One region of the Streptomyces sp. NPDC007088 genome, then DNA from elsewhere that is predicted to be linked to it. Evidence: riboswitches for the same ligand, from Rfam matches in the RefSeq annotation. Region 1 holds a riboswitch; each other region holds the start of a gene.
The links. A riboswitch is a leader RNA that binds a small molecule or an ion and turns the genes downstream of it on or off. The one in region 1 is predicted to bind thiamine pyrophosphate.

Region 1 (5,324 bases):
GCGTTCCGGGTCCAGCCGGGCCTGCCCCCGCGAGGGTGAGGACGCCTCGGCGTGATGGCGGCGCGGGATGCGGCCCGCGCGGTGGGCGAGCCGGCCCGCCTCGACCGCGTGCCGCATCGCCGCCGCCATCAGTTCCGGCTCGCGCGCCCGCGTCACCGCCGAGGCCAGCATCACCGCCGAGCAGCCCAGCTCCATCGCGAAGGCCGCGTCCGAGGCGGTGCCCGCCCCCGCGTCCAGGATCACCGGGACCGTGGCGCGCTCCGTGATGAGCTGGAAGTTGTGCGGATTGCGGATGCCGAGCCCCGAGCCGATCGGCGAGCCCAGCGGCATGACCGCCGCGCAGCCCACGTCCTGCAACTTGCGGGCCAGCACCGGATCGTCGTTGGTGTACGGCAGGACCGTGAAGCCGTCGTCCACGAGGATCTCGGCCGCGTCCAGCAGCTCCACCGGATCGGGCAGCAGGGTCCGCTCGTCGGCGATGACCTCCAGCTTCACGAGGTCGGTGCCCAGCGCCTCGCGGGCCAGCCGGGCGGTGAGCACCGCCTCGCCCGCCGTGTAGCAGCCGGCCGTGTTCGGCAGGACGCGGATGCCGAGCCGCTCCAGCACCGAGAGCACCGAGCCCTGCGTGCCCGGGTCGAGACGCCGCATCGCGACGGTGGTCAGCTCGGTGCCCGAGGCGAGCAGCGAGCGTTCGAGCACGTCGAGGCTGGGTGCCCCTCCGGTGCCCATGATGAGCCGCGAGGCGTACGTCGCCCCGCCCAGCAGCAGTGGATCGTCGGCCACGGTGTCAGCCTCCCTGTACGGCGGTGAGGATCTCGACGCGGTCTCCCTCGGCGAGCGCGGTGCTCGCCCACCGCCCGCGCGGCACGACGCTCTCGTTGACGGCGGCCGCCACCCCGGACGGGGCCCGGGTCAGTTCGCCGACGAGGGCCGCCAGCGTCGTACCGGCGGCGACGGTGCGCTCGGCGCCGTTGACCCTCAAGGTCAGGTCGAGGTCGAGGGGTGCGGTCATGCGGACAGCTCCTGGGGAAGGGCCGGTCGGGGGGCGGGGCTGTGCGAGGGCCCCTCGAAACGGCGGGGACTGAAGGCGCGGGCCGCCTCCGGGAGTTCCCCGTGCGTGAGGGCGTACGCCATGACCTCGCCGGTCTCCGGGGCGAGCAGGACCCCGTTGCGGTAGTGCCCGGTCGCGAGGTGCAGTCCGGGCAGCGCGGTCGGGCCGAGCAGCGGGGCGTTGTCGGGGGAGGCCGGGCGCAGACCGGCGCGGCTCTCGGCCAGCGGCAGTTCGGTCAGTCCGGGCACCAGCTCGTGGGCGTCGCGCAGCAGTTCGTACACCCCGCCCGCGGTGACCGTCGTGTCGAAGCCCTGCTCCTCGCTGGTCGCGCCGACCACGAGTTCACCGTTCTCGCGCGGCACCAGATAGACGCTGCCGCCGCGTACCACCGCGCGCACGGTCCGGCTCAGGAAGGGGCCGTACCCGGCCGGTACGGTCAGCCGCAGCACCTGGCCCTTGACGGGGCGCACCGGTACGGCGACCTCGGGCGGCACCCCGTCCAGCCGGCCGCTCTCGCAGCCCGCCGCGAGCACCGTCTGCCGCGCCGTCAGCTCCCCGCCGCCGGCCAGGAGGACGCCACGCGCCCGCCCGTCCTCGACGAGCAGCCGGGCGGCGCGCTCCCGGCGGAAGGCGACTCCGGCGCGCGCGCACGCGACCAGGAGCGCCGAGGAGAGCCGGCGCGGGTCGATCTGGTGGTCGCCCGCGACCCGCAGCCCGCCGCGCACCCCCGGGGCGAGCATCGGTTCGAGACGGCGGCACTCCCGCCCGCTCAGCCACTGCGAGTCGAGCCCGCACCGCTCGTGCAGCGCGTGCAGCTCGCGCAGCTCGGCGCGGTCGTCGCCGTCCAGCGCGACCGCGAGCGTCCCGCACTCCCGGTAGCCGAGATCCTGCCCGCTCGCCTCGGTCAGCTCCGCCACGAAGGCGGGATACCGGCGCGCCGAGGCGAGGTTCAGCGCGAGCAGCGTCTCCTCGCCGTAGTGCAGTTCGGTGACGGCCGCGAGCATCCCCGCCGCTACCTGGGCCGCACCGCCCCCGGGCCAGGGGTCGGCCACCGTCACCCGCAGCCCGCCGCGCGCCGCGCGCCAGGCCGTGACGAGGCCGATGATCCCGCCGCCGACGACGAGCACGTCCGCCGGCGCCCCGGAGGACCGCGCCCAGGACGGAGCGGGGGCGGTGGACGGTGGAGGCATGGGCACGATGCCCCTCCCTTCGCCGGAATGACCCGGATCAGGTTCGGACGGTCGGAGGCCGCGCCAGCCTCCCTCTCAGCCCGGTCGGCCGGGCTCCCGTGGTGTCCCCGTCACCCTAGACCCGCCGCCGAGCCCGCCGTAAGCCCGCACCGGGCCGGGACCGGCGCCGCGGGCTGTGGGGGAGATCTCCCGCCCACCGCTCGTCCCCGGCCCCGGGGCCCGTCCTACAGTGACCGGGTGAGCGAGCAGAGGCAGAACGAGGCGGACAGACGCACGGTGATCGTCGGAGCGGGCATGGCCGGGGTGCGGACCGCCGTGGCCCTGCGCGAACAGGGATACGCCGGGCGGATTCTGCTCCTGGGCGCCGAGGCGCACGCCCCCTACGACCGCCCGCCGCTGTCCAAGGCCGTCCTGCTCGGCACCGCCGAGGACTCCGCGTTCGACGTCGACTTCGAGGCCCTCGGTGTCGAACTGCGCCTGGGCGTGCAGGTCCTCGCCCTGCGCGCCGCCGACCAGGAGATCGACACCCCGGACGGTCCGCTCGCCTACGACACCCTCGTCCTCGCCACCGGCGCGCAGCCGGTACGGCTGCCCGGCACCGCGGACCTGCCCGACGTGCACGAGCTGCGCACCCTCGACGACGTGCACCGCCTGCGCCAGGTGCTGGCGGCCCGGCACACCGTCGTCGTGGTCGGCGCCGGCTGGATCGGCGCCGAGTTCACCACCGCCGCACGCGAGGCGGGCTGCGCCGTGACCGTCGTCGAGGCGGCGGGACGCCCGCTCGCCGGTGCCCTGCCCGCCGAGGTCGCCGCCCCGATGGCCGACTGGTACGCGCGGGCCGGAGCCGTCCTGCGCACCGGCGCCCGCGTCGCGGCGGTCGAGGACGGAGCGGTGGTCCTGGAGGACGGCGAACGCCTGCCCGCCGACGCCGTCGTCGTCGGTGTCGGGGCCCGCCCCGCGACCGGCTGGCTCGCCGGCTCCGGCGTCGACCTCGCCCCCGACGGCTCCGTCCTCGCCGACGAGCACCTGCGCACCTCCCTGCCCGGGGTGTACGCGGTCGGGGACTGCGCCTCCTTCCCCTCCCGCCGCTACGGGCGCCGCCTCCTCGTCCACCACTGGGACAACGCCCTCCAGGGGCCGCACACGGTGGCCGCCGGCATCGCGGGCGAGGAGGCCGGCCCCTACGACCCCGTCCCGTACTTCTGGTCCGAGCAGTTCGGGCACTTCGTGCAGTACGCCGGACACCACGAACAGGCCGACACCACGGTGTGGCGCGGCGACCCCGCCACCACCGCGTACGCGGTGTGCTGGCTGCGCGAGGAACGGCTCGTCGCGGTCCTCGCCGTGGGCCGCCCCCGCGACCTCGCCCAGGGCCGCAAGCTCATCGCGGCCGGCGCGGCGATGGACCCCGGGGCGCTCGCCGACCCGGCCCGCCCGCTCAAGGCCGCCACCCGCTGACCAGGCCCTTTCCGCCGCCGCCGTCCCTCCTGGCGCCCTCCCGGCTACCGCCTGTCGGTCCGGGATGGCACGCTTGTCCCCGTGACCGAGATTGATGCCAAGACCGAAGCGCTCGTCAGCGAGTGGCTCACCCTTCCCGACATCGCCGAACGATTCGGCGTCGAGGTGACCCGGGTGCGGCAACTGGTGAAGGAAGGCCAGCTCATCGCCGTACGCCGCGGGGAGAACCGCGCCCTGCACGTGCCCGCCGCGCTCCTCGACGGCGACCACACCGTGAAGGGCCTCACCGGACTGCTCACGGTGCTGCGCGACGACGGCTTCGACGACGTGGAGATCCTGGAGTGGATGTTCACCCCCGACCCGACCCTGCCGGGCACCCCCGCCCAGGCACTGAGCGAGAATCGCGGCACGGAGGTGAAGCGCCGGGCCCAGGCGCTCGCCGTCTGAGCCGTACCGACAGCTGACGGCGGTGGTGTGCCGCCGCCTCTCACGCCGCACACGGGGCCGGGCGGGCCGGGTGAACCGGACCGCCCGGCCCACCGTTTCCCCGGGGGGACCGTCCCATGACCGCGCAGTCCGACACCGCCGCAGCCGCCCGGCGGGCTCTCGCCGACGCCCGTCTCTACCTGTGCGTCGACGCGCGCGAACGGCAGGGCGATCTGCCCGCCTTCCTCGACGCCGTGCTCGCCGGCGGCGTGGACATCGTCCAGTTGCGGGACAAGAACCTGGAGGCCGCCCAGGAACTGCGGGCCCTGGAGGTCTTCGCCGACGCGTGCCGCAGGCACGGCGCCCTCCTCGCGGTCAACGACCGGGCCGATGTCGCGCACGCCGCCGGCGCACCGGTCCTGCACCTGGGCCAGGACGACCTCCCGGTGGACGCCGCCCGCGCGATCCTCGGGCCCGGCACGCTGATCGGCCGCTCCACCCACTCCGAGGCGGAGGCCGCCGCGGCGGCCGTCCAGGACGGGACGGACTACTTCTGCACCGGGCCCTGCTGGCCCACCCCCACCAAGCCGGGCCGCCCCGCCCCCGGGCTCTCCCTCGTGCGGTACGCCGCCTCGCTCGGCACCACCCGGCCCTGGTTCGCGATCGGCGGCATCGACGCGGACAACCTCGACGAGGTGCTGGCCGCCGGCGCGCGCCGCGTCGTCGTGGTCCGGGCCCTGACCGAGGCCGAGGACCCGGGAGCCGCCGCCGCCCACCTCGCGCGGCGACTGCGCGAGAACGGGGACCGGGAGATCTGAGAGCGGAGGGGCGGGGCCGCCGGACCGGGGCCACGGGGAACTGAGGCTCCGGGGTTTTCGTGCACTGTGGCTCCATGTGGCTCCATGTGGCTCCATGTGGCTCCAGGGTCTTCGGGAGCTGAGACACGGGCCACTCCGGTCCCTCGCGATCCGCGCCCCGCACGCCTCCGGGACCGTCCCCGGCTGTCCACGACCGTCCGAGGCGTGGACAAGAAGTCCGCTTAACGGACAAAACCCCCAAGGAGGAGGCTGCCGGGGCCCGGCTCTGGCTACCCTTCCCGTTATGGCCCTCGGCACCGCATCCACCTGGACCTCCGACGCTTCGACCGTCCGTGACCTGCTCGCGAGCGGCAAACCGTCGTACTCCTTCGAGTTCTGGGC
Region 2 (5,324 bases), on a different contig from region 1:
GCCGTACGCCGCAAGGCGAAGGACGCGCTCGACAAGCTGGTCAAGGACAAGGAGACGGGCGAGGACGAGGTCCGTCGCGCGGAGAAGGAGCTCGACGACACCACCGCGAAGTACGTCGCGCAGGTGGACGAGCTGCTCAAGCACAAGGAATCCGAGCTGCTCGAGGTCTGATGAACGACTCTTCCTGGGGCGCGCCGTCCCGCACCGGATACGGCGAGCCGTGGCCCACCCCCGGACAGGGGCCTGTCCAGGGGGTCGCCTCGGCGGGTCCCGTGTACGAAGGGCAGGACGTCCAAGAGACTCGGCCCATGCCCATCGTGCCTGACCTACCCGCGAGCGGCGGAGATCAGGATGACGACCGGGGGACCGCTCGGCTGAGGGGTCCCCTGTTCCGCGACGAACTGCCGCAGGAGCCCATGGAGAGTGAGCCCGGACCCCCGTCGCACCGTGGACCGGACCCGGCGTCCGCTCCCGCGGGGCAGCCCACGCCGCAGAAGAAGAGCGCGGGTCGTGACCTGGGCGCGGCCATAGGGGTCGGTCTCGGTCTCGGCGTGGTTGTCGTCGCCTCGTTGTTCATCGTCAAGGCCGTGTTCGTCGGTGTCATAGCGGTGGCCGTCGTGGTCGGTGTCTGGGAGCTCACCTCGCGGCTGTCGGAGCGCAAGGGCATCAAGGCTCCGCTGATCCCGCTGGCTCTGGGCGGGGCGGCCATGGTCATCGCCGGCTACGCACGGGGCCCCGAGGGCGCGTGGGTGGCGGTGGCGCTGACGGCGCTCGCCGTCCTCGTCTGGCGTATGACGCAGCCCCCGGAGGGCTACCTCAGGGATGTCACGGCCGGTGTGTTCGCCGCGTTCTACGTGCCGTTCCTGGCGACCTTCGTGGCCTTGATGCTCCGGGCGGACGACGGCGCCTGGCGGGTGCTGCTGTTCCTCATTCTGACCGTGGTCAGCGACACCGGCGCCTACGCGGTCGGATGGCGCTTCGGCAGCCATAAGCTCGCGCCCCGTATCAGCCCCGGCAAGACGCGGGAGGGGCTGGTCGGCGCCGTGACCTTCGCCATGGTCGCGGGTGCCCTGGGCATGCAGTTCATGATCGACGACGGGGCGTGGTGGCAGGGACTCCTGCTCGGTCTCGCCGTTGCCGCCAGCGCCACCCTCGGTGACCTGGGCGAGTCCATGATCAAGCGGGATCTCGGGATCAAGGACATGGGCACGCTGCTGCCGGGCCACGGCGGCATCATGGACCGGCTCGACTCGTTGCTCCCCACCGCTCCCGTGGTGTGGCTGCTGCTGGTCCTCTTCGTCGGCTCGGGGTGACGGGGCGCGCGTTACGCTGAAAGGGTCCGCCATTCCTGTGGTGGGCCCTTTTTCGTGTTCGCGGCCCGGGGCCGCCCCCCCGTACGGGGGGGCGGCCTGCTGCCTCGTCCCCCGTCCCCGAGGCGTCCGGCACCCTTCACGGCGTGCAGTGCGCCGCACTGAGGAGTTTCCGCCCATGGCCCCGCCCGTCCCGGGAGAGCTCACCTTCGTCGCGCCGCGCGGAGCCAAGAAGCCGCCCCGTCACCTGGCCGACCTCACCCCCGCGCAGCGCAAGGAGGCGGTCGCCGACATCGGCGAGAAGCCGTTCCGCGCGAAGCAGCTCTCCCAGCACTACTTCGCCCGCTACGCCCACGACCCGCAGCAGTGGACGGACATCCCGGCCGCCGCGCGGGGAAAGCTCCAGGAAGCGCTGCTGCCGGAACTGATGTCGGTCGTCCGGCACATTTCCTGCGACGACGACACCACGCGCAAGACGCTGTGGAAGCTCTTCGACGGGACTCTGGTGGAGTCAGTGCTGATGCGGTACCCCGACCGCGTCACCATGTGCATCTCCTCGCAGGCCGGCTGCGGCATGAACTGCCCGTTCTGCGCGACGGGGCAGGCCGGTCTCGACCGCAACCTCTCGACCGCCGAGATCGTCCACCAGATCGTCGACGGCATGCGCGCCCTGCGTGACGGAGAGATCCCCGGGGGCGTCGCCCGCCTGTCGAACATCGTCTTCATGGGGATGGGCGAGCCGCTAGCCAACTACAACCGTGTGGTCGGCGCCATCCGCCGTCTCACCGACCCGGAGCCCGACGGCCTCGGGCTGTCGCAGCGGGGCATCACCGTGTCCACTGTGGGCCTCGTCCCGGCCATGCACCGGTTCGCCGACGAGGGCTTCAAGTGCCGGCTCGCCGTGTCGCTGCACGCCCCCGACGACGAGCTGCGCGACACTCTCGTCCCCGTCAACACGCGCTGGAAGGTGCGGGAGGTGCTGGACGCCGCGTGGGAGTACGCGGAGAAGTCCGGTCGGCGAGTGTCCATCGAGTACGCGCTCATCCGCGACATCAACGATCAGGCGTGGCGCGGGGACCTCCTGGGCCGTCTCCTCAAGAACAAGCGCGTCCACGTCAACCTGATCCCGCTCAACCCCACACCGGGTTCCAAGTGGACGGCCTCGCGCCCCGAGGACGAGCGAGCCTTCGTGGAGGCCATCGCCGCCCACGGCGTGCCCGTGACGGTGCGCGACACGAGGGGGCAGGAGATCGACGGGGCGTGCGGTCAGCTCGCGGCCGCCGAGCGGTGACCTGAGGCTCCGCACTCCCTCAGAGGTAGGGTGTCCGCGTACATTCGTTCCGTACTCGGCCGCCCGAGCGGCACCGTGAGTACGACACGGAGACAACTTCACACATTCCGACAGGGGAGCGCCACAGCGCTGAGAGTGCGGCACCACGTCCCGTCACGGGGCGTCCAGGTCGCAGACCCTCTGAACCTCGCCCGGGTCATTCCGGGTAGGAAGTTCGGTCATCACTCATGCTGTTGCGCCATGCCCGCCTTCCGGACGGAAGGCGGGCATGGCCGCGTCTTCTCCTGGCCATCCAGGAGGAATCCAGTGCGCATCACGATCACGAAGAGGATCGCCGCGGGCATCGCGGCCACGGGGCTCGGCGCCCTTGCCCTCGCCGGCTGCGGCTCGGACGGGTCAAGCGGCGACGGCAAGGCGAAGGACAAGACCGTCACGCTGGTCACGCACGACTCCTTCGCCGCGTCCAAGAGCGTCCTCAAGGCCTTCCAGCAGAAGACCGGCTACAAGGTGAAGGTCCTCAAGAGCGGCGACGCCGGCCAGGCCGTGAACCAGGCGGTGCTCACCAAGGGCAACCCGCAGGGCGACGTCTTCTTCGGCGTCGACAACACGCTGCTCTCCCGCGCCCTCGACAACGGGCTCTTCCAGCCCTACGAGGCCAAGGGACTGGCCCGGGTGGGGGCCGATGTCCAGCTGGACGGGGCGAAACACCGCGTGACGCCGGTAGACACCGGAGACATCTGCGTGAACTACGACAAGAAGTACTTCGCGCAAAAGAAGCTCGCCCCGCCCCGTGGCTTCGCCGACCTCGCGAAGCCGCAGTACAAGAACCTCCTGGTCACCGAGAACGCCGCGACGTCCTCGCCGGGCCTCGGTTTCCTGCTCGGTACGGCGTCGCAGTACGGCGACGACGGATGGCAGGGGTACTGGCGCAAGCTGAAGTCGAACGGTGTCAAGGTCGTCGACAGCTGGGAGCAGGCGTACAACGAGGAGTTCTCCGGTTCCGCCGGAGGCAGGAAGGCCGGTGGCGATCGTCCTCTGGTCGTCTCCTACGCCTCCAGCCCGCCCGTAGAGGTGCTGTACGCAGACCCCCGGCCGAAGCACGCCCCCACCGGCGTCGCGTCGGGGACCTGCTTCCGGCAGATCGAGTTCGCGGGGCTCCTCGACGGCGCGGCGAACGAGAAGGGCGGCAAGGCCCTGATCGACTTCCTGATCAGTGACAAGTTCCAGGCGGACATGCCGCTCACGATGTTCGTGAACCCCGTGGTGGCGGGCACCGAACTGCCGGAGTTGTTCTCCAAGTACGACGGGACGGCGCAGGACGCTCACACCGTCGCGCCCGAGAAGATCGCCGAACACCGTGAGGCGTGGATCAAGTCGTGGACCTCACTCGTCGTCAAGTGACGGGCTGGGCGGGTTCCGGACGTACGGAGGCGGACGCGGCGCGCTCAGACGGTGCGGAGCCCGGCTCCGAGTCCGGGCAGCAGGCCATTCCGCCCACGCCGTCACCCGCCTCGTCCGGGGCCCCGTCGCCGTACGGTCGGGCGCCGTCGGGGGCCCCGTCTCGGCGGCAGCGTCCGGGCGGCGTCGAGGTGCGGCGTGCCCGTCTTCGCGACGCCGCGGCGCGGCTCGGGCTGATGGCCGTACCCGTCGCGTTCTTCGCGCTGTTCTTCGCCTATCCGGTGGCAGCCATCGTCGGCCGTGGTCTGAAGACCCCTGCGGGATGGCAGGTCGGGAAGATCTTCGGCGTGCTGGGGCAGAGCGATGTCCAGGACGTCCTGTGGTTCACGACCTGGCAGGCCTTGGCGTCGACGGCGCTGACCCTGGTGGTGGCGCTGCCCGGTGCCTACGTCTTCGCCCGCTTCGAGTTCCCTGGCAAGGAGTTGCTGAGAGCGGTGGTGACCGTCCCCTTCGTGCTGCCCACCGTCGTCGTCGGCACGGCCTTCCTCGCGCTCCTCGGGCGGGGCGGTCTCACCGACGAACTGTGGGGGATCAGGCTGGACACCACGGTCTGGGCGATCCTCCTGGCGCACGTCTTCTTCAACTACGCCGTGGTCGTGCGCACCGTAGGGGGGCTTTGGGCGCAACTGGATCCGAGGCAGGAGGAGGCGGCACGTACCCTCGGCGCTTCGCGCTGGGCGGCGTTCCGCACCGTGACCCTGCCGGCTCTCGCTCCGGTCGTGGCCGCGGCGGCTCTCATGGTCTTCCTGTTCACCTTCACCTCGTTCGGAATCGTCCAGATCCTGGGCGGGCCGGCGTACTCGACCCTGGAAGTGGAGATCTACCGGCAGACGGCGCAGCTACTGGACCTGCCCACCGCCGCCGTGCTGACGCTTGTCCAGTTCGCCGCCGTCGTAGCCATTCTGGTGGCCCACGCGTGGACCGTCCGGCGCACCGAGAGCAGCCTGAAGCTTGTCGACGCCGCCACTGGCACGCGGCGCCCCCGGGGCACGGCGCAATGGGCGCTCCTGGGAGGGGTACTGGCCTCCGTCGCCCTCCTCCTCGTTCTGCCCCTGGCGGTCCTGGTCCGACGAGCCTTCGACGGTCCGGAGGGTTTCGGCCTCGGCTACTTTCGTGCGCTGGCCTCGTCGGACGGCGGACTCTTCCTGGTGGCCCCCCTCGCGGCGGTCGGCAACTCGCTGCGCTACGCCGCCGTGGCGACGCTGATCGCTTTGGTTGTGGGCGGGCTGGCGGCTGCCGCGCTGAGCCGCCCGACCCGCGGGAGG
Region 3 (5,324 bases), on a different contig from region 1:
CGCTCTCCACCACGGTGACGTGGTGATAACCGGGGGTGGCGTGCGACTGCTCAGGATTGATGCGGCTGATCCTTGGTGTCATACCGGTCAGCCTGGCCCCACGCGGGCCGGCCTGTCACTCGCTTTACGTGAGACCGCGCAGACAAGCGGGTTCCCGGAGCCTTCCCCCGGAGACCCGGGCCCCGCGGGTGCGCCGGGCCGGGCCCCGGTGCAGTCACCGGACCGGGGCCGCCCCGCGCGCCCAGGCCCGCGCGTACTGTTCGGCGGCGGCGCGCGGGTCGGCGGCCGCGCAGATCCCCGAGACCACCGCCGCGCCCGCCGCTCCGGCCGCCCGCAGCGGCGGCAGATCGGCCGGGAGGACGCCGCCGATGGCCACGGCGGGCGGTACGCCGAGTGCCACGAGCCGGGCGAAGCCCTCGTGTCCGAGGGCGGGCGGGGCGTCCGCCTTCGTGGCGGTCACGCGCAGTGCCCCGATGCCCACATGGCCGACGCCGGCCGGACTCGCGGCGGCGGACCGCAGCTGCGCCGGGGTCGCCGCGCTCAGTCCGAGCACGGCGTCCTCACCCACCAGCGCCCGTACCGACTCCGGCGGCAGGTCCGACTGGCCGACGTGCACGCCGGTGACCCGGGCGCCCGCCGCGCGCGCCGCGAGGAACACGTCGACGCGGTCGTTGACGATCAGCGCGACCCGCTCCGGCAGGACGGCCGCGACCTCCAGCACCGTGTCGAGGAACGCGCGCCCCGACGCGTCCTTCTCGCGGACCTGCACCGCCGTCACCCCGCCCGCCACGGCGAGCGCCACGGTCGCGGCGACGCTCCGGCCTCGCGCCGCGCACTGCGCAGCGTCCGTCACGAGGTACACCGAGAGGTCCACCGGCGGCCGCCCCACCGCGCCCGCGCTCTCCTCGGGCCCGGTCACGACAGCCGCGCCCGCCGGTCGAGGTCCGCCCCGGTCAGCCCCGCGAGGGCGTCGAGGAAGGACACCGCGAAGGAGCCCGGCCCCGCCGACCGGGGCACCGCGAGCTCGGCGGCCACCGTGTACGCGGCGACCGCCGCGACCGTCGTGGCGAAACGGTCCCCGTCCACCGACGCGTACGCGGCCAGCACCGCGCCGAGCGCGCAGCCGCCCCCGGTCACCCGGGTCAGCAGCGGGTCGCCGTTGGCCACCCGGGCGGTGCGCTCCCCGTCGGTGACGAGGTCCACCGGCCCGGACACCGCGACGACGGCGCCCGAGGAAAGGGCCAGTTCACGGGCCGCTTCCGCCGCCGCCTCGACGTCCTGCGCCGCGTCCACGCCGCGCCCGCCGCCGCCCGCGCCGGCCAGCGCCATGATCTCCGAGGCGTTGCCCCGCACCACGGCCGGCCCCAGGGCCAGCAACTCGTGCGCGAGCGCCGTACGCACCGGCAGGGCGCCGATCGCGACCGGGTCCAGGACCCACGGCGTCCCCGCCTCGCCCGCCGCCCGTGCCGCCTCGGTCATCGCGGTGCGCTGCTCCGCGTGCACCGTGCCGAGATTGACGAGGACCCCGGAGGCGACCCGCGCGAAGGCCCCCGCCTCCACCGGGATGTCCACCATCGCGGGCGCCGCGCCGAGCGCCAGCAGCGCGTTGGCGGTGAAGTTGGTGACGACCGTGTTGGTCAGGCACTGCACGAGCGGTTCCCGGGCGCGTACCCGGTCGAGGGCCGCGCGGCTGAAGGGGAGCAGGTCGGAGCGGTTCGCGGAAGGCATGGGGTCTCTCCGGTCGTTCGGTGGTCCGGGCTACGCACCACCGCGGCGGCGCGAACGCAGCCGTAGCGGTACGTAGGCGAGCAGGGCGACGAGGAAGGCCACGTAGTACGCGAGGTCCGCGCCGTGCAGCGCCTCGGCGACGGGGCCGACGTACAGCGAGGTGTTCATGAAGGGGACGGCGGCGGCGAAGGCCACGAGGAAGGCCAGCGGGGCGGGCCACCAGGGTTGCGGACGCGCCGCCTCGGCCGACAGGTCCACCGGGGCGCCGCCGCGCTCCCGCGCCCGCACGAGCCAGTCGACGGCCACGACGGCGACGAAGCCGGGAATCCAGTACCCGACGAACAGCAGGACGTTCTGGAAGCGGGCCGCCGTGTCCGCCGCGTGCATCCACAGCACCAGCGGGAAACCGAGCGCCGCCGCGAGGACCGCCGCGAACGGGCGGGGCACACGCACCCCCACCGTCTGGAGCGCGAGCGAACCGCTGTAGTCGTTCATCGCGTTGCTGCACAGCGCGGCGAGCGCCACCGCGAGCAGCCCGAAAGCGCTCAGCGCGCCGCCGCCGAGCAGTTCGTCCACGCCCTTCGCGGTCTGGTCGGTGAACACCGAGGCACCCCACAGCCCGAGCGACTGCACCGCGACGAAGGACAGCCCGATTCCGAGCAGCGTGTACCAGAACATGCGCGGCCGGGAGGTCTCGCGCGGAAGGTAGCGGCTGAAGTCGCTCGCGTACGGCGCCCAGGACAGGGACAGGCTCAGCGCGACCGTCGAGGTGAGCACGATCGCGCCGAAGCGGTCCAGCCCGTGCACGCCGCTCGTGGTGACCGGTTCGGCCCCGTCGAGCAGCTTCACCGCGAGCACCGCGAAAGCCACCGCCAGCGCGAAGGACATGACCTTCTGGAGGCGGTGGATCGCCTCGTACCCGAGCGCGCCGACCAGCCCCTGGCCCGCCATCATGACGAGCACCCCGATCCAGAACGGCCAGCCCAGCAGCCGCGCCAGCGCGTCACCGCCGAACAGCCCGATCAGGGCGTCCCAGGCCACCGAGGACAGCCACTGGAGTATCCCGGGCAGGGCGACCGCCTTGCCGAAGGCCAGTGTCGACAAGGGGAGTTGACCGGCTCCGGTCCGGCTGCCCCAGGTCCCGAGCCAGGCCGCCGGCACCGCGCCGAGCAGGGTGCCGAACACGACGGCGGCCAGCGCCGTGGCGAAGTCCAGTCCGAGCACCGCGCCCAGCGTGCCGGTGAACACCCCGGTCATCGTCAGATTGGGCGCGAACCACACGGTGAACAGCCGGCCGGGACCGCCGTAGCGGTGCGACTCGGGGACGGGAGTGATCCCGCGCGCCTCCATCCGCAGATCGCCCGGCGCCGAGGGCATCCGGCCGTCGAAGACGGAGCGTTCCGTGGTGGTGTGCTGTTGCGAGGAGCCGTCGAAGACGTGCGGCAACGACATGAGAGACATCCCTCCGCCAGTACGAGCTGGTTCAGGTTCGACGGGTGTGATCTCAGCCCCCGAGTGGGGCACCCCGTGTCCGGTACGCCGGCAAGGGTAACGCCTGACCCGCCACCGCCGGTGGGACGGGTGGGGCGGCCGGGGCGTCGCGACCACCCGGAACCGGGCTCCCGACCCGCACCGCTACGCGGTTTCCGGTCGTGCGCCCGGTGTCCGGAGGCGAGCGTTCCGTGCGCCGGGGCGCCCGGAATGCGCTCTCGACCACGCGCACGGCGCGCAGGACAGTGGAAGGCACCGTCCGCGCCCTTTGGGCCCCCACCCCTCAAGCCCTGAGGCCCCGGCGGTACGGGGACCCGCCCCAGGCACCGGCACGAGACCGCCGCCCCGCACCGTTCCCGTGTACGCCCGCCCGCACCGTTCCCGTGTACGCCCGCCCGCACCGCCGTCCCGTTCAGCGACCGCAGCACCGCCCGCCGCCCCGGCGCCCGCACGTCCGGGGCCCGTCCACCCGCTCCCCACCCGGAGGACCACGCATGATCAGTGACGAAGTGTTCATGCTCCACCGCGACCCGGGCGGCCCGCGATGAGCGCCCCGGCCGACGCGCCGCCCACCCTGGGGGCCGAGGAGGAGTTCCTCCTCGTGGACCCGGACAGCCTCGTCCCGGTCGAAGGCGCCGCCGACCTCCTCACCGCCCACCGCAGGCTGCACCCCGACGAGGCGGCCACCGCCCCGCAGCGCGAACTGCTCACCAGCATGATCGAGACGACCACCCCGGTCTGCGCGGATCTCGCCTCGCTGGGCGCCGAGACCGCCGCGGCCCGTGCGCGCCTCGTGGAGGCCGCCGAGAAGGCCGGGGCCCGCGTGCTGGCCAACGGCACCTCCCCGCGCCCCGCCCCGCCGCGCCCGGAGAGCGAGGCGCCGCACTACCGCAACGTCGCCGACCTGTACCGGTTGCTGGCCCGGGGGACCGAGACCTGCGGTTGCCACGTCCACGTCGGCGTCGCGGACCGCTCCGCCGCCGTCACCGCGCTCAACCACCTGCGCCCCTGGCTGCCCGTCCTGCTCGCGCTGTCCGCCAACTCGCCGTACGAACACGGCGTCGACACGGGCTTCGCGAGCTGGCGCACGATGGTCCTCTCGCGCTGGCCGACCACCCAGATCCCGCCCTACTTCGAGTCCGCGCAGCACTACGACGTGACGTACGCGACGCTCTACGGCACCGGGGTGCTGCCCGTCCGCGCGACCAACGCCTACTGGCTGGCCCGGCCCTCCTCGCACGTGCCGACCCTGGAGATCCGGGTCGCCGACGTCATGCCGACCGTCGAGGAGGTCGTCCTCCAGGCGGGCCTCAGCCGCGCCCTGGTGACGACCGCCCTGCGGGCCGACGCCGCCGGGGCGCGGGCGCCCCGGGTCCCCGACCACGAGGTGGCGGCCTCCCTGTGGACCGCCGCCCGCTACGGCCTGGGCGGACCGCTGGTCCACCCGGTGAGCGGCACCCCCGTCCCCGCCGCCGAAGCGGTGCGCGCCCTGCTCGACCACGTGGGCGCCGCCCTGGAGTCGGCGGGCGACCGGGAGCGGGTCACGGCGACGGCCGAGGACCTGCTCACCCGGGGCAGCCCCGCCGAACGGCAGCGCGCGGTCACCAAGGAACCGGGCGAGATCGGGGAACTCGGCCTGCTGTGAGCCGGGCACGCGCGCCGGCTCCCGCCGCCGGCTGCGCTACGAGGGCTCCCGCCGCCGCCTCCCGCGCGGCGGTCCGCGCCCCGGCGGGCGCACGGCGAGGCCGCCCCCGCCCGCGGCACTCGCCGCGGGCGGGGGCGGCCTCGTGGGGCTCGCCGCGCTGAGGGTTTACGGGAAGGTCAGTGACCAGCCGTTGATCGTGCCCTTGTCGCCCGAGTAGACGTCCTGGACCTTGAGCTTCCAGGTGCCGTTCGCCGCGACCGCCGAGGCGTTCACGGTGTACGTGTCGGTGACGTTGTCGGCCGAGTCCGAGGAACTGGAGTTCTTCAGCCGGTAGCTCGTGCCGCTCGGCGCGACCAGATCGACCACGAGGTCACCCCGGTAGGTGTGCGAGATGTCCACCGCCACCTTGAGGTTCGAGGGAGCGTTGCCGGTGCGTCCGGTGACCGCTATCGAGGAGGTG
Region 4 (5,324 bases), on a different contig from region 1:
ACAGCGACGGACGGGCGGGCACCGGGGTTTCGGGGAGACGAGGTAGGGGCGATGGCGGTTCGGGAGATATTCACGGGTATGCCGTGGTGGGTGAAGTGGGTGGCCGTGCCCGTGGTCGCCCTGGTGATCTTCGGTGGCCTGATCACCTCGATCCTCAGCTTCGTGATCGGACTGCTGTTCAAGGTGCTGGTCTTCGTGGCGGTGGTGGGCGTGTTGATCTACGTCGTACGCAAGTTCAAGGACGCGGGTTCTTCCTCCGGCCGTTACTGACCCGGTCCGGCAGGGCGGCCCGGACCGGGTCACGGCCGGGCGGTCCGACGCGCGGCCGCGCGGGACGCGCCACCTCGGCGGCCGCGACCGGGCCCGCCCGGCGCCCGGGACTCCACTCCACGCACGCCCGGGGACCGGTCCCGGCTCCCCGGCGGGGTCCCGCGACCGCGCCCGGACCGACCCCGCCACGAGGCCCTGCCCGCCAGTCGTGCCTACCGCGTCCCGAGAGGGCGAGAAGACGGCGCTCCGTGCGCCCGCCCACGGGGCCCCGTTCGCCCACCCGGGGGAAGTTTCCTCGCTCCGCCACCATCCGACAGCGCCAGAGGCTACAGTCCGGACACCGGCGTGGGGCCCGACTCCGCAGCCGCTTCCTGTGCCTCCTCGGCCCATGGCGGGGGAGGCTGTACTCGCGCCCTGGAAGTGACCCTTGGCCACGGTTGACCGCACCTTCGCCGAACTCTCCGGTTCGGGTGCCCTCTTCGAGCCCTTCGTGGCGCGCACCGTTCCCGGACGGCGCCCCGAGGGGCTCGTCGTCCGTTCCAGGCGTCACGCTCCGCGATGTTCGGGCCGCCGCCGACGCGGTGGTCTTTTCCGGTGCTCCGGCGGCCCGCTGGGGCAAAGGAGTGAACGTGCGGCCCCTCTAGGGCGCGGCGCATACGCGATCTGCCAGGGGGCAGCCGGAATACCGGTGATCGGTCGCGGGAGTTCCGGCCTGCTCGGCGAGTAGGTTGCGGACAGTTTTCCCCGCAGGTTTGTTCCTCAATCAGTATCTGTGGTGTCACTCACTGTGATGTGATGGGTGCACCGAGCAATGTGTCAGGAGTGTCAGGGGCCTGAGCCCCTGATCAGGTGACGGCAATCGACGGGGTTGGCGATGCGCGAGTCCGTACAGGCAGAAGTCATGATGAGCTTCCTCGTTTCCGAGGAGCTGTCCTTCCGTATCCCCGTCGAGCTTCGGTACGAGGCCGACGATCCGTACGCCGTCCGGCTGACGTTCCATCTCCCGGGGGACGCTCCGGTCTCCTGGACCTTCGGGAGGGATCTGCTCAGCGACGGTATCGAGGAGCCGTGCGGAGACGGCGACGTGCGTGTCGCCCCCGTCGAGCTCGACCCGTTGATGGACGCGGAGCCGCCGGCCGACATGCACATCCGGTTGCAGGTCGGAGCCGATCACGCGCTGTTCCGGGTGAGTATGGCGCCCATCGTCGCGTTCCTCGACCGCACGGACCGGCTCGTTCCGCTGGGCGAGGAGCGTGCCTCGGCGGATTTCGAGAGTCACCTGGACGACGCCCTGCACCGGATCCTCGCCGAGGAACAGAGCGCGGGCTGATTCCGGAGGGCGGCGACGGACCTCGGGGGACCCGGAGAGAGCCGGGTGGGCCCTGGAGGTCGCCAAGTCGCCAGGGCCGCATCGGACTCGGTCTTCTGCGGCCCCGCTGCCGGGTGGGACACCGGTACCCGAGGTGAGCAGTGCGCGCGGGTTCCCGTCGGCCGTCTCAGCGTTTGCGGCGTCGGCCTCCGCCGCCAAGCACCGCGCCACGCAGTGGGCCGCGGTCCGGGCCGGGCACCGCCGCTAGAGGCGGGGGTGTCGGGACGTCCTCGGGCTTCGAGCCGGGGCGGTCGGCCGACACGACGAGCGTGGCCAGTGCCGTGGTGACCGGCACGGAGGCCACCAGGCCGATGGAACCCACCAGGGTCCGGACGATCTCCTCGGCCACCAGTTCGCTGCCCGCGACCGTGCCGACGTCGCTCCGCGCCAGCGAGAACAGCAGGAGCAGCGGCAGGGAAGCCCCCGCGTACGCCAGCACCAGCGTGTTGACCACCGAGGCGATGTGGTCCCGCCCGATCCGGATGCCGGCGCGGTACAGAGCGCGACGGCTTATCGCCGGGTCGGCCTGCCGAAGCTCCCATACGGCCGAGGTCTGCGTGACCGTCACGTCGTCGAGCACTCCGAGTGAACCGATGATGACCCCGGCCAGCAGGAGCCCGCTCATGTCGATCCCGGGATAGAGACCGTGGACGAGTCCGGTGTTGTCGTCGGTGTTGCCGGTCAGCGCCGCCCACCCGATGAAGAGCGAGCCGAGCAGGCCGATGAGCAGCAGTGACACCAGGGTGCCGAGGACGGCCACCGAGGTGCGGGCCGTCAGCCCGTGGCAGAGGTAGAGCGCGAGCAACATGATGGCACTCGCCCCCACGACCGCCACCACCAGAGGATTCGAGCCCTGCAACACCGCGGGCAGGATGAAGAAGGTGAGCACGAGGAAGCTCACGGCGAGTGCCACGAGCGCCATGAGCCCCCGCAACCGGCCGACGACGACGACCGCCAGCGCGAAGATCCCGGCAAGCAGCAGCATCGGCAGCTTTCGGCCGACATCGGTGACGGAGTACTGGAGTTCCCGGGGCGCGTCCGGCGCGTAGGCCAGGACGACTTCCTGACCCGCGCGCAGCTGACGCGGGGAATCGGGCTGGACCAGTTCGTTGAAGGTCCGCCCGCGGTCCTTGCCCTCGGTGACCTCGATTTTCGCCTGTTCACAGACTCCGTCGGCGTGTCCGCCGTTGCCCGGTACCGCCCCCGGCGCGTCTCCCCGGGGCTCCGCCGCCCCGGTCGCCGAGCCCGCCACGCCGTTCGACGCGGTTCCGTCCTTGCATCCGACGTGCGTAACCGCGACGACCTTGCCGGCCACGGTCTGCCGGTCGAAACCCACGCCTGAACGCCCGTGCTCGGGCGGCTCGCCGGGCCACAGCGTCACGAGTCCCACGACGACGGCGGCGGTGAACGGTACGAGCACGGCGGCGATGACCGTACGCAGTCTCCTTGAGCCAGGTGTGGCCGGGCCGTGCTGGTGGCTGTGGCCGTGGGCGGAACCGTGGCCGAGATCCGTAGGGGGTGGTGTCGTCACCGCCCGATCATCGCAAGAACGGCACACGCCCTCTGTTCAGCGCGCCCGGGATGGCGTTAGCGTGAGGCCACGATACGTACACGCGGGAGCTCGGAGCACCGGGCTGAGAGGGCGCTGAACTCCGTACGGCCGAGACCTCGGCGAGAAGTACGGGAAGGCTGCGTCGACCGCCGAACCTGTTACCGGGTAATGCCGGCGTAGGGAGTAGGTCTCATGACCACATCGGACGCGCACACCCCTGCCTCCGCGGAGGAGAGGACGGCGAGCGAGCAGCCGCTGTCCCCGCAGGAGGAACGCACCATCGGCTGGCACAAGGCGTACGTCGAGGGCTCACGCCCCGGCCTGCGGGTGCCGGTGCGGGCCGTGCACCTGACCAACGGCCGTGTAGTGACCTTGTACGACACCTCCGGCCCGTACACCGACCCGGCCGAGAGGACCGACGTACGCCGTGGGCTCGCACCGCTCAGGGAGAACTGGATCGCGGGCCGCGGCGACACCGAGACGTACGCGGGCCGGCCCGTGCGGCCGGAGGACGACGGACTCAAGCACACCTCGCCCCGGGGCGGGCTCCGCAACCTCGACGCGGTCTTTCCCGGGCGCCCCCGGCAGCCGCGCCGGAGCAGGGACGGACGCGCCGTCACGCAACTCGCCTACGCCAGGCGGGGGGAGATCACCCCGGAGATGGAGTTCGTCGCGCTGCGCGAGAACCTCGAACCCGAGATCGTCCGGGCGGAACTGGCCGCAGGGCGCGCGGTGCTACCCGCGAACGTCAACCACCCCGAGATCGAGCCGATGATCATCGGCAAGCGGTTCCTCGTGAAGGTCAACGCCAACATCGGCAACTCCGCGGTGACCTCCTCGATCGAGGAGGAGGTGGAGAAGATGACCTGGGCGACCCGTTGGGGAGCCGACACCGTCATGGATCTCTCCACCGGACGCAACATCCACACCACGAGGGAGTGGGTGCTGCGCAACTCGCCGGTCCCCATCGGCACGGTGCCGCTCTACCAGGCGCTGGAGAAGGTCGACGGCAAGGCCGAGGAGCTGAGCTGGGAGATCTACAAGGACACGGTGATCGAGCAGGCCGAGCAGGGCGTGGACTACATGACGGTGCACGCCGGTGTCCGGCTGCCCTACGTCCCGCTCACGGCCCGGCGCAAGACCGGCATCGTCTCGCGGGGCGGCTCGATCATGGCCGCCTGGTGCCTCGCCCATCACCAGGAGTCCTTTCTCTACGAGCACTTCGAGGAGCTGTGCGAGATCCTCGCGGCCTACGACGTGACGTACTCGCTCGGGGACGGGTTGCGGCCCGGCTCGATCGCGGACGCCAACGACGAGGCTCAGTTCGCGGAGTTGCGGACGCTCGGTGAGCTGAACGCGGTCGCTCGTCGGCACGGCGTCCAGACGATGATCGAGGGCCCAGGACACGTGCCGATGCACAAGATCAAGGAAAACATCGACCTCCAGCAGGAGATCTGCGAGGAGGCGCCGTTCTACACGCTCGGCCCGTTGACCACGGACATCGCCCCCGCCTACGACCACATCACCTCGGGTATCGGCGCGGCGATGATCGGCTGGTGGGGTACCGCCATGCTCTGCTACGTGACCCCCAAGGAACATCTCGGCCTGCCCAACCGGGACGACGTGAAGACCGGGGTGATCACCTACAAGATCGCCGCCCACGCCGCCGATGTGGCCAAGGGACATCCCGGGGCCCAGGACTGGGACGACGCCCTGTCGGAGGCGCGCTTCGAGTTCCGCTGGGAGGACCAGTTCAACCTGGCCCTCGATCCGGACACCGCCCGCGAGTACCACGACGAGACACTCCCGGCCGAACCGGCCAAGACCGCGCACTTCTGCTCCATGTGCGGGCCGAAGTTCTGCTCGATGAAGATCAGCCACGACATCACCGAGCAGTTCGCCCCGGACCTCCTCGAAGCGGGTTCCACGCGGGCGGAGTTGAGTCAGGACGAGATCGACGCGGGGATGTTGGAGAAGTCACGCGAGTTCGCCGCTTTGGGGAGCCGCGTCTACTTGCCGCTGGCGGAGTAGGGGCGTGAGCCGGTCAGGGCTCCTGCCGCCGCGACTGACGATCGCGGGTTCTGGGCACCGGCGCTGCTGTACTCCCCGACGCGTTGACGTGTCCTCGTGCCT

Region 2: it holds a riboswitch for thiamine pyrophosphate, as region 1 does, so the genes downstream of both, ACFYMP_RS25745 (thiamine ABC transporter substrate binding subunit) here and thiO (glycine oxidase ThiO) in region 1, are expected to answer to the same signal.
Region 3: it holds a riboswitch for thiamine pyrophosphate, as region 1 does, so the genes downstream of both, ACFYMP_RS20325 (purine-cytosine permease family protein) here and thiO (glycine oxidase ThiO) in region 1, are expected to answer to the same signal.
Region 4: it holds a riboswitch for thiamine pyrophosphate, as region 1 does, so the genes downstream of both, thiC (phosphomethylpyrimidine synthase ThiC) here and thiO (glycine oxidase ThiO) in region 1, are expected to answer to the same signal.

The regions. Positions count from the first base shown of each region.
Region 1 covers NZ_JBIAFO010000001.1:313,407-318,730, reverse strand. The annotation lists gene ACFYMP_RS01395 (thiazole synthase) at 1-783, opposite strand, end outside; gene thiS (sulfur carrier protein ThiS) at 788-1,012, opposite strand; gene thiO (glycine oxidase ThiO) at 1,009-2,241, opposite strand; TPP riboswitch at 2,239-2,351, opposite strand; gene ACFYMP_RS01380 (NAD(P)/FAD-dependent oxidoreductase) at 2,536-3,699, shown strand; gene ACFYMP_RS01375 (Rv2175c family DNA-binding protein) at 3,781-4,146, shown strand; gene thiE (thiamine phosphate synthase) at 4,263-4,943, shown strand; gene metF (methylenetetrahydrofolate reductase [NAD(P)H]) at 5,227-5,324, shown strand, end outside.
Region 2 covers NZ_JBIAFO010000019.1:52,563-57,886, forward strand. The annotation lists gene frr (ribosome recycling factor) at 1-171, shown strand, start outside; gene ACFYMP_RS25735 (phosphatidate cytidylyltransferase) at 171-1,313, shown strand; gene rlmN (23S rRNA (adenine(2503)-C(2))-methyltransferase RlmN) at 1,489-2,601, shown strand; TPP riboswitch at 2,704-2,831, shown strand; gene ACFYMP_RS25745 (thiamine ABC transporter substrate binding subunit) at 2,914-4,002, shown strand; gene ACFYMP_RS25750 (ABC transporter permease) at 4,236-5,324, shown strand, end outside.
Region 3 covers NZ_JBIAFO010000012.1:71,179-76,502, reverse strand. The annotation lists gene ACFYMP_RS20340 (RidA family protein) at 1-82, opposite strand, end outside; gene thiE (thiamine phosphate synthase) at 215-919, opposite strand; gene thiM (hydroxyethylthiazole kinase) at 916-1,728, opposite strand; gene ACFYMP_RS20325 (purine-cytosine permease family protein) at 1,759-3,180, opposite strand; TPP riboswitch at 3,172-3,266, opposite strand; gene ACFYMP_RS20320 (glutamate--cysteine ligase) at 3,764-4,864, shown strand; gene ACFYMP_RS20315 (M4 family metallopeptidase) at 5,030-5,324, opposite strand, start outside.
Region 4 covers NZ_JBIAFO010000016.1:42,201-47,524, reverse strand. The annotation lists gene ACFYMP_RS23555 (DUF5326 family protein) at 52-270, shown strand; gene ACFYMP_RS23550 (SsgA family sporulation/cell division regulator) at 1,145-1,600, shown strand; gene ACFYMP_RS23545 (YibE/F family protein) at 1,767-3,170, opposite strand; TPP riboswitch at 3,243-3,391, shown strand; gene thiC (phosphomethylpyrimidine synthase ThiC) at 3,384-5,222, shown strand.